Regions from separate parts of the Burkholderia cenocepacia genome, predicted to be linked through region 1. Evidence: riboswitches for the same ligand, from Rfam matches in the RefSeq annotation. Region 1 holds a riboswitch; the other holds the start of a gene.
What was found. Region 1 has a riboswitch for cobalamin ahead of SY91_RS20765 (TonB-dependent receptor domain-containing protein). Riboswitches for the same ligand answer to the same signal wherever they lie in the genome.

Region 1 (5,714 bases):
TTCGGCCATGTGGTGGCTGTGCCTGAGCAGCGCGAGCGCCGCGCTGCGCACGAAGCTGTCGTTCGCGTTCATGCACGGGCTGTCGCGTGTGTCGGCGGCCGTCGTCGCGGTATTCGGCGCGATCCAGCTGGTCGCGGGCGTGCGCGGGCTGATCTAGGCGCGCGTGCCGGTGGGGTTCCTTGCGCCGATGTGCGTGGCCATCAGAACGTATAGCTGACCTTGCCGAACGCGGTGCGCCCGAGCGTGTTGTAGCCGTACGCGGTCATGTATTGCCGGTCGAACAGGTTCGACAGCGACGCCGACACGGTCAGGTGCGCATTGATCCGGTACGACGCGCGCAGGCTCACCGTCAGGTACGACGCCAGATACTGCCGGTTGGCCGGATCGTCGAACGTCGAGCCGCCGTACAGCAGCGACGCGCCCGTGCTGAGCGCGTGCAGCTTCAGTTCGTCCCACGTGTGGTCGACGTTCAGGCTGACCGTCTGGCGCGGCCGGCGGCTGAGCCAGGTCTGGTTGGTTTCGTCCTGCGGATTCAGGATGCCGACCGCGACGCTCACCGGCGTCGAACGGCCGATCGTCCCCTTGTACGACAGGTCGATGCCGCGAATGTGCGAACGGCCGATGTTCATCGGCGAGAACGTCGCCGGGTTGTACGCGATCAGGTTGTTGACGCGCGTGTCGTAGATCGCCGCGGTGAACATGCCGTACGCCGTGTTCGCGTCGAGCGCGGCCTCGACCGACGTGCTGCGTTCCGGGCTGAGGTTCGGATTGCCGTAGCCGGGGTAGTACAGGTCGTTGAAGGTCGGCAGGCGGAACGCATTGCCGTACGACACGCGCGCCGTGTAGACCGGCGTGATCGCCCACGACAGCGCGGCGTTGCCGGTGTTCACCGCTTGCCCGGCGATGATCTCGTGACGGCCGGCCACGAACATCGTCACGCGGCCGAACGTCGCCGACTGGTGCAGCGAGAACGCGGAATCGTTGCGCGTCGGCACGCCGCCGGGAATGTCGACCGGCAGGAACGCCTGCTCGCGCGTGAAGTCGTACGCGAGCTTCGATTCGCCCGACAGCGGCAGGCCGAACAGGTGAAACCCGTGCTCCTGATGGGTCAGCGACGTCGACGTGCTGATGCGCTGCGAATTGATCTGGTCCGTCGCGAGCGCCGGGTTGTCCGCGTAGATGAACTGGCGGTCGTTCGCATAGCCGAACGACTGATCGAACTGCGTATCGGGCGTGATGTCGAGATGGAACGCGACGCCGGTCGTCAACTGGTGATCGAGCTCGCGATTCGCGTAGCCGCTGTTGTCGTAGGACAGATCGGAGCGGTGGTACAGCGCGAACGTCGAGATCGACCAGTTGTCGCGCGCATAGCCCAGCCGCGCATCGAGATCCTGCGCGTGATACGGATTGCGGCCGTCTTCGTGGCCGTAGAAGAACGGCCGCGTCGCATCGATGCCGGCCGTGTTGTAGTCGTGCAGCCCGAGCGAGTAGGTGAGCCCGCCGAGCGCGGCCAGCGGCCCCGTCGGCGGCACCGTGCCCGACGTGCGGAACTGCGTGTCGAACGTCTTGTTCGAGCCGCCGCCGAACGACACGGTGGTCCGGTTCGGCTGGTTGGCGGCGCGGCGCGTGAAGAGCTGCACGACGCCGCCCATCGCGTTGTTGCCGAACGACGCGGCGGCCGGCCCGGAGATCACTTCGACGCGCTCGAACGCTTCGGTCGGCAGGTCGGCCCACGGCGCGATGCCGGTGGTCGGCGAGCCGATCCGGATGCCGTCGATGAACACGGCGACCTGGCTCGCCGACGAGCCGCGGATGCTGACCGATGCGGACGAGCCGGGCCCGCCGTTCTGCGCGACGGTCACGCCCGGCAGCGTCGCAAGCGCCTGCGTGATGCTCGGGTCGGCGGGCGACAGCCGGTCGAGATCCTCGCGCGTGAGCACCTGCGTCGATGCATAGCGGCGGTCGAACGATTCGGGCAGATGCCGTGTGTCGGTCACGCTGATCGTCGGCAGGTCCGCGCCTGACGCAGGCGCGGCGGGCTGCGCCTGCGCCGTGTCGCCAGCCGCATGGGCGAGCGGGGAAAGCAGCGCGGTAGCGGCGGACGTGGCAAGCAGGTGACGAATATTCATGAGACAGCGGGACCAAGCGTGTGGCGTGTACGGCGATCGTGAGCCGAGGGCGGGCAAGGGGCGCATGCCGACGGCGTGTCGGTGCGACGCTTCCGGTCGGGAAGCGGATTCGGGAACGATGGACATCTGACGGATCCTGAGGTCGGGTCGTCCATGCAACGGGCGGCCGCCGGGGGCGGCGCCTGGCGCATCGGGACACCCCGCCCGGTGCGGCTGCTGGACCTCGGGTCGATGGCAGGTCTCCTGGCTCGCGGGTCGTCGTCCGTGCGGGCCTTCCCGGTTTCCCAGTGGCATGCGGTGGCACGGATTCGCCGCTCACAGTTGCGGGGGCAGCCGCAGCTTCGAGGCGTTGCCTCGCCTGCGTTCCCTTTTGATCCCGTCTCCGGGAACCATCAGCGCGCAAGGGTAATGGCGCGCCCTCCGGCGCGTCAATCGTGCGGCCGGGTGGGGATGTAAAAAAACGTCATTGTCCGGCGGCGGAGTGCCGGATTCGCTCGCGCTCTCCCGACGGTACAACGTTTCACGTCTGATGAAACCGGCGGGTCGAGCGCGTGACTTCGCGCCGGGCGCGACTGGCTGATTCCGCCACCGGGGACGATCGACAGCGCACGGCAGCGGCGCACCGACGATCTCCACGGCACCCGTGGTCCGTCGCTGCCGACGTTCGTTCTGAATGCCGCGGCGGCGCGTCGTTACATGTGCGTGCCGCCATGCGCGCGGCCGCCCGGGTCGCCGCCGCGATCGGGCGGCGTATTGTTCTGATCGATCTTCGCGAGCACGAAGCCGGCGGGCGGCAACGCGGCGGGCGAACGGTGCACTGCTTGCCCGGCTGCGGGGTGAGGCGCGGCGGCGGGAAAACCGGATGACGTCACATCCGGTTGAGCGAACGCCGGCAGGGAGGCGGCCGCGAGGGCGGCGGCGGCGATCGCGTGCGTATTCATGGCGACTCCTTCACGACTGAATTCAGGACGACGTAATCAGTCTAGGGCGCGAAACTAAACGCGCCGTGAAGGGGCGGCGGCACGCATGACAGGATCTTCATGCGCGCCGCGACGGTCAGGCGGGCGCCGACACCAGCGCGCAGAAGTTCTCGAGATCGACGTTGCCGCCGCTGATCACCACGCCGACGCGCTTGCCCTGCAGCGCATCCTTCATCCGCCGCACGGCGGCGAACGACAGGCAGCCGGTCGGCTCGACGACGATCTTCATCCGCGTGGCGAAGAAACGCATGGACTCGACCAGTTCCGCGTCCGTCGCGGTCAGGATGTCGTCGACGTCGCGGCGCAGGATCGGGAACGTCAGGTTGCCGAGGTGCTGCGTCTGCGCGCCGTCGGCGATCGTGCGCGGTGTGTCGATATGCACGATCGTGCCGGACCGGAACGATTGCTGGGCGTCGTTGCCGGCTTCCGGCTCGACGCCGTACAGCTTCGCGTGCGGCGACAGCGCGCGCGTGGCGAGCGCGGTGCCCGACAGCAACCCGCCGCCGCCGAGCGGCGTGAACACCGCGTCGAGCGGGCCGACTTCGTCGAACAGTTCCTTGGCCGCGGTGCCCTGGCCGGCGATCACGTCAGGGTGATCGTAGGGCGGAACCAGCGTGAGCCCATGCTTTTCCGCGAGATCGCGCCCGATCTGCTCGCGATCCTCGGTATAGCGGTCGTAGGTCACGACATTGCCGCCGTAGCCGCGTGTCGCGGCCATCTTCGCGGCCGGCGCGTCCTGCGGCATCACGATCGTCGCGGGAATGCCGAGGATGCGCGCCGACAGCGCGACCGCCTGCGCATGGTTGCCCGACGAGAACGCGACGACGCCGTGACGGCGCTGTTCCGCGTTGAAGCGCGACAGTGCGTTGAACGCGCCGCGGAACTTGAAGGCGCCCATGCGCTGCAGGTTCTCGCACTTGAAGAACACCTGCGCGCCGAGCGCGTCGTCGATCGTCCGCGACGTCATCACCGGCGTGCGGTGCGCATGGCCTTCGAGCCGGGCCGCGGCGGCGACGACGTCGTCGTACGTAGGGAGAGTCGGAGAATTCATGGTCGCTCGAGAGTCGAAAAGGTCAGTCAACGGGAAACTCAAAACGGCAATACCGGACGCGCGGCGTCACTTCGCGTCGTTGTAGACGGTCGCGCGCGACACGCCGAGATGCTGCGACACGATCTCCATCGCGCGGCGCACCTCGAGGAAGCCGTCGGCCTTCAGCGTCTGCATCAGTTCACGGCGCTGGTCGGTCTTCAGCTCGCGCGGCGTCGTCGCGAGGCGCGTCGCGAATGCGTCGATGCGCTGCCGGATCGCGTCCGCGCCGGCCGGGTCCAGCGTCTCGACGACGGTCTCGCCATCGGTGCGGCAGAACTGGTTCAGCATGCCCTGGAAGCCGCGGAACAGCGTGACGTCGGCGTTCAGGCACAGCGCGGCGACGTAGCGCCCGCTCGAATCCTTGATGCCGATCGACGTGCTTTTCGCGGTGCGGCCGTCGGCGAAGCGGTTCGGGTAGTTCGCGAGCACCTGCGGGAAATCGTCGTCGGCGATGCGGGCGAGGCCGAGTTCGGTCGCGGGATCGCCGACCGCGCGGCCGGACAGGTTGTTGTGGATCGCGAGGATCGCGTGCTCCGGCGTGCGGAGGTCGTGCACGACGACCTCGGTGAACGGCGCGAACATCTCGCCGAGTCCTTCGGCGATGCGCTGTACCTGTTCGATCAGCGACGCCTGCTCCGACGGCAGCGCTTTGCGGTTCGTGCTCATGCGTGGTCCTGGGGGCGGGTGTGTCGGTCGTTTCGGGCCGCGTGATGTCGACCAGCAGCGGGCGCGCGATCCGGACATAGTCGGCCGCGTCGAGCACGACCGAGCGGTCGAGGCGGCCGGCGTTGAACGCGATCTCGGTGTTGCGCTCGACCAGCGCGGGATCGACCACGAGCGTCACGTTCGCATCGAATACGAACGGCGGCACGGCACCCATCACGCAGCGCGTGACGGCGGCCGCGACGTCAGGCGACGCGAGCGTCGCCTTGCGCCGGCCCACCGCATCGGCGACCTTGCGGAAGTCGATTTTCAGGTGCCCGGGAATCACCGCGAGCGCGGTGGTGTCGCCGCCATCCTTGAACGTGCAGAGCATTGCCTTCGCGCCCTGTTCGGGGCGGGTGCCGCGCAGTGCGGCGATCGCGTCGGATTTGCCTTCCGCCGGATGCTCGAGCACGCGGAAACGCGCGCCGGATGTATTCAGCAGTTCGCACAGCGTGTCGAAAACGGAAGAGTCGTTCATGTCGCTCCGGGGCGGGCAGGCCAATGCGTCGATATGCGTGGCTCAAAGAATCGTCCAAGTATAGACGTTTTGTCATAACCATGACAAAGGGGAGTGGCCGTCGTTGCCCCGCCTTGTCGACGCGTGCTCATTCTTCAGCAGCCGAAAGGGCATTTCATATTGCGGAAGTCGCGCGAAATTCCTGCCGCCACGTTTTACCGCCGCTTGAAACCGTGTTTTGCATCGCAAAAACGCGTGACTATCTCATTGAAAAATAACGAAAATTTATATCTTATGTCTTATATAAGACTTGACCGAAATTTCGCTGGGCGGGATTACTATTGAGTCCATGC
Region 2 (5,714 bases), 920 kb from region 1:
CGCGGAAATAATTGTCGAGCGCATCGCCGTGGAAATCCTGCACGCGCTTCGGCAGGTTGCCGAGCGTGAAGCTCATGTCGAGCACCTGGTCATAGAACGCGAAGTCGCCGATCGGCGCGAGATCGAGATCGCGCTGGTCGTGCCAGTGGCGCCGGCGCAGCGCGGCGCCGAGCGCCTTCAGTTCGTCGCGCGACGATTCGCCCTTCCAGTAGCGTTCGAGACCGAACTTGAGTTCGCGCTTCGCGCCGATGCGCGGAAAACCGAGGTTGTGTGTCGTGACCATGAAGCTGCCGTTCAGAAGAAAGAGTAGATCCGGCAGCCATCATAGGGATTTCAAACCATGAAATAAAATGGCATTATTTCATTCATCCATTAACATTTTTCATGCATCCGTGAGATGCGCGCGATCCATGCTGGAACGATTCCATCTCGTCGTCATTCGTGAAGTCGAGCGTCAGGGCTCGCTGACCGCGGCGGCCAATGCGCTGCACCTCACGCAATCGGCGCTCAGCCACACCGTCCGGAAGATCGAGCAGCAGCTCGGCACGCCGATCTGGGACCGTGAAGGCCGCGGCCTGCGGCTCACGCAGGGCGGGCAATATCTGCTGAAGCTGGCGAACCGGCTGCTGCCGCAGTTCGAGCTCGCCGAGGAGCGGATGAAGCAGTACGCGAAGGGCGAGCGCGGCACGCTGCGCATCGGGATGGAGTGCCATCCGTGCTACCAGTGGCTGCTGAAGGTCGTGTCGCCGTACCTGTCGCGCTGGCCCGACGTCGACGTGGACGTGAAGCAGCGCTTCCAGTTCGGCGGCATCGGCGCGCTGTTCGGTTACGACATCGACGTGCTCGTCACACCCGATCCGCTGAACAAGCCGGGGCTGCGCTTCGATCCCGTGTTCGACTACGAACAGGTGCTGGTGGTCGCGGATTCACACCGGCTCGCGAACGTCGACCACGTGACGCCCGAGCAACTGACCGACGAGGTCCTGATCACGTACCCGGTCGAAACCGACCGGCTCGACATCTACAACCAGTTCCTGACGCCGGCCGGCATCGTGCCGAGGCGGCACAAGTCGATCGAGACGACCGACATCATGTTGCAGATGGTCGCGAGTGGGCGCGGCGTGGCAGCACTGCCGCGGTGGCTCGCCGACGAGTATGCGGACCGGATGCCGGTCGTGCCGGTCAAGCTCGGCAAGAAAGGCATCGCAAAGCAGATCTTTCTCGGCATCCGCGAAGCGGACGCAGCGGTCGACTATCTGGCCGCGTTCGTCGCGCTGGCGCGCGAATCGACGTGGAACGCGCCACGCATGCTGCGCTAGGCGCGCCCGTTTGCCCCGCGTTCAGGCGGCGCGCATGCCGGCGCGTTCGCCGCGTTCGACCCACGCGCCGAACAGCAGGCCGAGCGTCGTCCACATGATCACCTGCATGCCGATCGCCGCCACGCGGAACTTCCACAGCAACGCCGCCGGGAAATCGGCCGGCAACTCGCTGACCGACGGCAGCCCGACCTGCACGGCCGCGATGATCGCGACGAACACGAGCCCGGCGACGATCGACGCGTTCCACTGGCCGAGCTTCGCCAGCAGATGGCGGCGCACGCCGACCGAGAACACCATCGTCGCGACCGAGATCGCGATCATCAGGAAGAACAGCCCGGTGCGATAACCGATCGTGTCGGGATCGCCGACCGACGGCGGATTGGCCGGGTACTTGAGGTTCGGCACGATCACGAGCGCGACGAATGCCGCCAGCGCGAGCCACGCGGCCAGCGGCCGTGCCGGCAGGCGGCTGCCGCGTCCGTACGCATACGCGAAGACCAGCGAGAACAGCCCGCCGAATGCCGCGCCGTACGTCACGACGCCCGTCAGCAAGCCAAGGCCGGCCTGCGTGTGGCGGCTGACCAGCTCGGGCTCCGGCGCCTCGCCTTGAGCGGCGGTGGTTTTTTCTTCGAAGGCGATCGCCTGATCGACTTGCGGTTCGCCGACGATCCTGGCGAAACCGAACGTGAGGAGGCCCGCGGCGATGCCTGCGAGCATCCCGCGCATGAGCAGCTTTCCGACCATCGTAGGCTCCGCGTCAGTGGCAGGGAAAGCCGAGCAGATGGCGGCCGTCGTGGACGAATTCGTGGACGACCATGCCCGGCACGAGCGACGTCGCGCCCTGTTCCGCACCGACGAAATACAAGGCCAGCAGCAGAATCAGGCCGACGAACACGGCCCACGGCAACAACTCACGGACGGGAATGGGTGCCGGCACGACCGCCGGCTTCAGCACTGCTTCGCTCATGGATGCACCTCAGGGGAATCGCGCCCCGACAAATGATGGATGGGTACGAAGGCAGGTCTGGCTTCCGGGATCATCGATTCTCCGGTTACAGTGGCGCGACCGCGCCGGAATTGCACCGGCTTCCGCGCTTCGTATCGGGCGAATTGTACGCGCGAACGTTCGCGTATTGAAGCGATCACAGATGGGCGAGCGCGCTCCGTTCCGGATCATCCGACAACCGACATGACCCTACCTGCCTCACTGCGCCTGATCGCCCACGCATCGACCCGCGCCATGCGCACCGGCACGTTTCCCGACGACGATCCGCTCGACGCGCACGGGCTCGCCGAAGCTGCTGCGCTGCGTGGCCGGTGGAAGGCCGTCGCGGGCTCGCTCGTGCTGTGCAGCCCGGCACGCTGCGCCAGGCAGACCGCCGATGCGCTCGGGCTGCGCGCCGACATCGACGACGCGCTGCGCGACATCGATTACGGCCACTGGCGCGGCAAGCGGCTGCATGATCTCGCACGCGACCTCCCTGACGAACTTGCCGCGTGGCTCGGCACGCCGTCCGCGTCGCCGCATCGCGGCGAATCGTTCGAAGCCGCCGCGCACCGGATCGGCACCTGGTTGAACGCGCTGCCGCCCGAGCGCGACGTCGTCGCGATCACGCATGCGCCGATCGTCCGCGCGGCCATCGCGCATGTGCTGCGGATGGCTCCCGAAGCGGCCGCGCGTCTCGACGTCGCGCCGCTGTCGTGCACGACGTTCGTCGCATCGCCGGCCGGCTGGACGTTGGCCACGACGGACGATGACCCGCGCGACACCGGCGCGTAAGTCACTGTGATGTTCACTATGTGAGTCGACGACGCGCTCCGGCGCGTCGCATGCCGCCGCCCGCCTTACATCCCGTAAGACACACCGTTCGTCATCCCGACTGTCATCAAACTGACGGCTAGCCGCAGCTAGCATCGGACGCGGTTCCCTCACGAGATGCCGTCATGAATCAACCCGCTTCGTCCGCCCCGAACAATCCGGGCTCCGTCGCACGCACCCGACAGGTCGGCTATGCCGCATTCCTGCTGGTGCTCGTGCTCGGCGCCGTCTATATCGCCACGCACCTGGTCGCCGATCTGGCGCCGGTCCGCGAAGGGACACTGTTCCCATACCTGCTGCTCGGCGCCGCACTGCTGATCGCGCTCGGCTTCGAATTCGTCAACGGCTTCCACGACACCGCGAATGCGGTCGCGACCGTGATCTACACGCACTCGCTGACGCCGAACGTCGCGGTGATCTGGTCGGGCATGTGGAACTTCCTCGGCGTGATGGTCTCGAGCGGTGCCGTCGCGTTCGGCATCCTGCAGTTGCTGCCGGTCGAGCTGATCCTGCAGGTCGGCAGCGGCTCGGGCTTCGCGATGGTGTTCGCGCTGCTGATCGCCGCGATCGTCTGGAACCTCGCGACCTGGTATTTCGGGTTGCCGTCGTCGAGCTCGCATACGCTGATCGGGTCGATCATCGGCGTCGGGCTGATGAACCAGCTGATGCACGGGCCGTCCGGCACGAGTGGGGTCGACTGGGGCCAGGCCCTCGGCGTCGGCAAGTCGCTGCTGCTGTCGCCGATCGTCGGGTTCCTGTGTGCGTCACTGCTGCTGCTTGCGCTGAAGGCGCTCGTGCGGATTCCGGAGCTGTACAAGGAGCCGCCGAAGGATCAGCCGCCGCCGTTCTGGATTCGCTGCCTGCTGGTCCTCACCTGCACCGGCGTGTCGTTCGCGCACGGGTCGAACGACGGGCAGAAAGGGATGGGCCTCATCATGCTGATCCTGATCGGCACGGTGCCGACCGCCTACGCGCTGAACAAGGCCGTCACGCCCGCCGAATCGCAGACTTTCGTGGCGGTCGCGAACCAGGCGGCCGCGACGTTCGGGAAGTACACGAACGGCGTCGCGCCGTCCGCGAACCCGCGCGCCGATGTCGAACACTACGTGCAGCATCGTGAACTGACGCCCGCCGTGCTGCCGGCCGTCGCGCAATTGTCCACGTCGCTCGCGACCGCCGTCGGCGCGTCGGGCTCGATGGCGGCCGTACCGCAGCACGACGTCGACAACGTGCGCAACACGATGTATCTGGTCTCCGAAGCCATTCGTCTGATGGAGAAGTCGGGCCAGCCCGCATTCGCCACCGATGACAAGCTCGCGATCGACAACTATCGCAAGCAGCTCGACCACGCGACCAAGTTCATTCCGACGTGGGTGAAGGTGGCCGTCGCGATCGCGCTGGGCCTCGGCACGATGGTCGGCTGGAAGCGGATCGTCGTGACCGTCGGCGAAAAAATCGGCAAGCAGCACCTGACGTACGGACAGGGCGCATCGGCCGAACTCGTCGCGATGCTGACGATCGGCGCCGCCGACATGTACGGGCTGCCCGTGTCGACGACGCACGTGCTGTCGTCGGGCGTCGCGGGCACGATGGCGGCGAACGGCTCCGGGCTGCAATGGAGCACCGTGCGCAGCCTCGTCCTCGCATGGGTGCTGACGCTGCCGGCGTCGATCGCGCTGGCAGCAGGGCTTTACTGGTTGTTCCGGTCGCTGGCCTGATCGTGGGTGCGGCGGGTGGCGGGCGATAGCCGGCTATCCGCCGCGTAGGCTCGATTTGTCGCCTCTTCGCCTCTTCGCCTCTTCGCCTCTTCGCCTCTTCGCCTCTTCGCCTCTTCGCCTCTTCGCTCCGGCACGTCGCCACGTTCAGTGTGTCGGTGCCGCGCCTTCAACGTTTCCCCGTTTCGCCGCCCGAATTAAAGCGCAAGATCTGGAGCGTGCCGGCTCCCGGACGCCGCTAGACTGGGTTCATCAACTTTCATCGTGAACTCGACCGTGCGCGACCGCACGGCGCCACGCTGCCCATGCCCCGAGGTACGCCCGTGAACATTGCCGATCTGCAACCTGCCGTCGAATCGCTGGACATCGCGCAACGCGTCGACACCCTCGACTGGCCGAGCGTCGATGCCGAGCTCGATCGCTTCGGATGCGCGCGCGTACCGGGCCTGATGTCGGCCAGCGAGTGCGATGCACTCGCGTCGCTCTATCCGCGCGATGCGCTCTATCGTTCACGCGTCGTGATGGCGCGGCACGGCTTTGGCCGCGGCGAATACAAGTATTTCGCGTATCCGCTGCCTGCGGTCATCGCCGAGCTGCGTGCGACGATGTACCCGCATCTCGCGCCGATCGCGAATCGCTGGAACCACGCACTCGGGATCGACGTTCGTTATCCCAAAGACCATGCGACATTCCTCGATCGCTGCCATGCAGCGGGACAGACGCGACCGACGCCGCTGATCCTGCAATACGGCGCCGACGACTACAACTGCCTCCATCAGGACCTGTATGGCGAGCACGTATTTCCGCTGCAGGTCGCGATCCTGCTGTCGGCGCCGGGCCGTGATTTCACTGGTGGGGAAT

Region 2: another riboswitch for cobalamin. It lies ahead of SY91_RS24740 (CbtB-domain containing protein); the one in region 1 lies ahead of SY91_RS20765 (TonB-dependent receptor domain-containing protein).

The regions. Positions count from the first base shown of each region.
Region 1 covers NZ_CP060040.1:946,842-952,555, reverse strand. Annotated here, with positions in the region: gene SY91_RS20770 (LysE family translocator) at 1-157, shown strand, start outside; gene SY91_RS20765 (TonB-dependent receptor domain-containing protein) at 201-2,129, opposite strand; cobalamin riboswitch at 2,345-2,538, opposite strand; gene SY91_RS20760 (hypothetical protein) at 2,822-3,070, opposite strand; gene SY91_RS20755 (threo-3-hydroxy-L-aspartate ammonia-lyase) at 3,186-4,160, opposite strand; gene SY91_RS20750 (transcriptional regulator) at 4,227-4,865, opposite strand; partial or broken gene SY91_RS20745 (YbaK/prolyl-tRNA synthetase associated domain-containing protein) at 4,879-5,382, opposite strand.
Region 2 covers NZ_CP060040.1:1,867,815-1,873,528, forward strand. Annotated here, with positions in the region: gene metE (5-methyltetrahydropteroyltriglutamate--homocysteine S-methyltransferase) at 1-283, opposite strand, end outside; gene SY91_RS24730 (LysR family transcriptional regulator) at 411-1,319, shown strand; gene SY91_RS24735 (CbtA family protein) at 1,341-2,063, opposite strand; gene SY91_RS24740 (CbtB-domain containing protein) at 2,077-2,286, opposite strand; cobalamin riboswitch at 2,319-2,462, opposite strand; gene SY91_RS24745 (histidine phosphatase family protein) at 2,509-3,099, shown strand; gene SY91_RS24750 (inorganic phosphate transporter) at 3,264-4,856, shown strand; gene SY91_RS24755 (2OG-Fe(II) oxygenase) at 5,159-5,714, shown strand, end outside.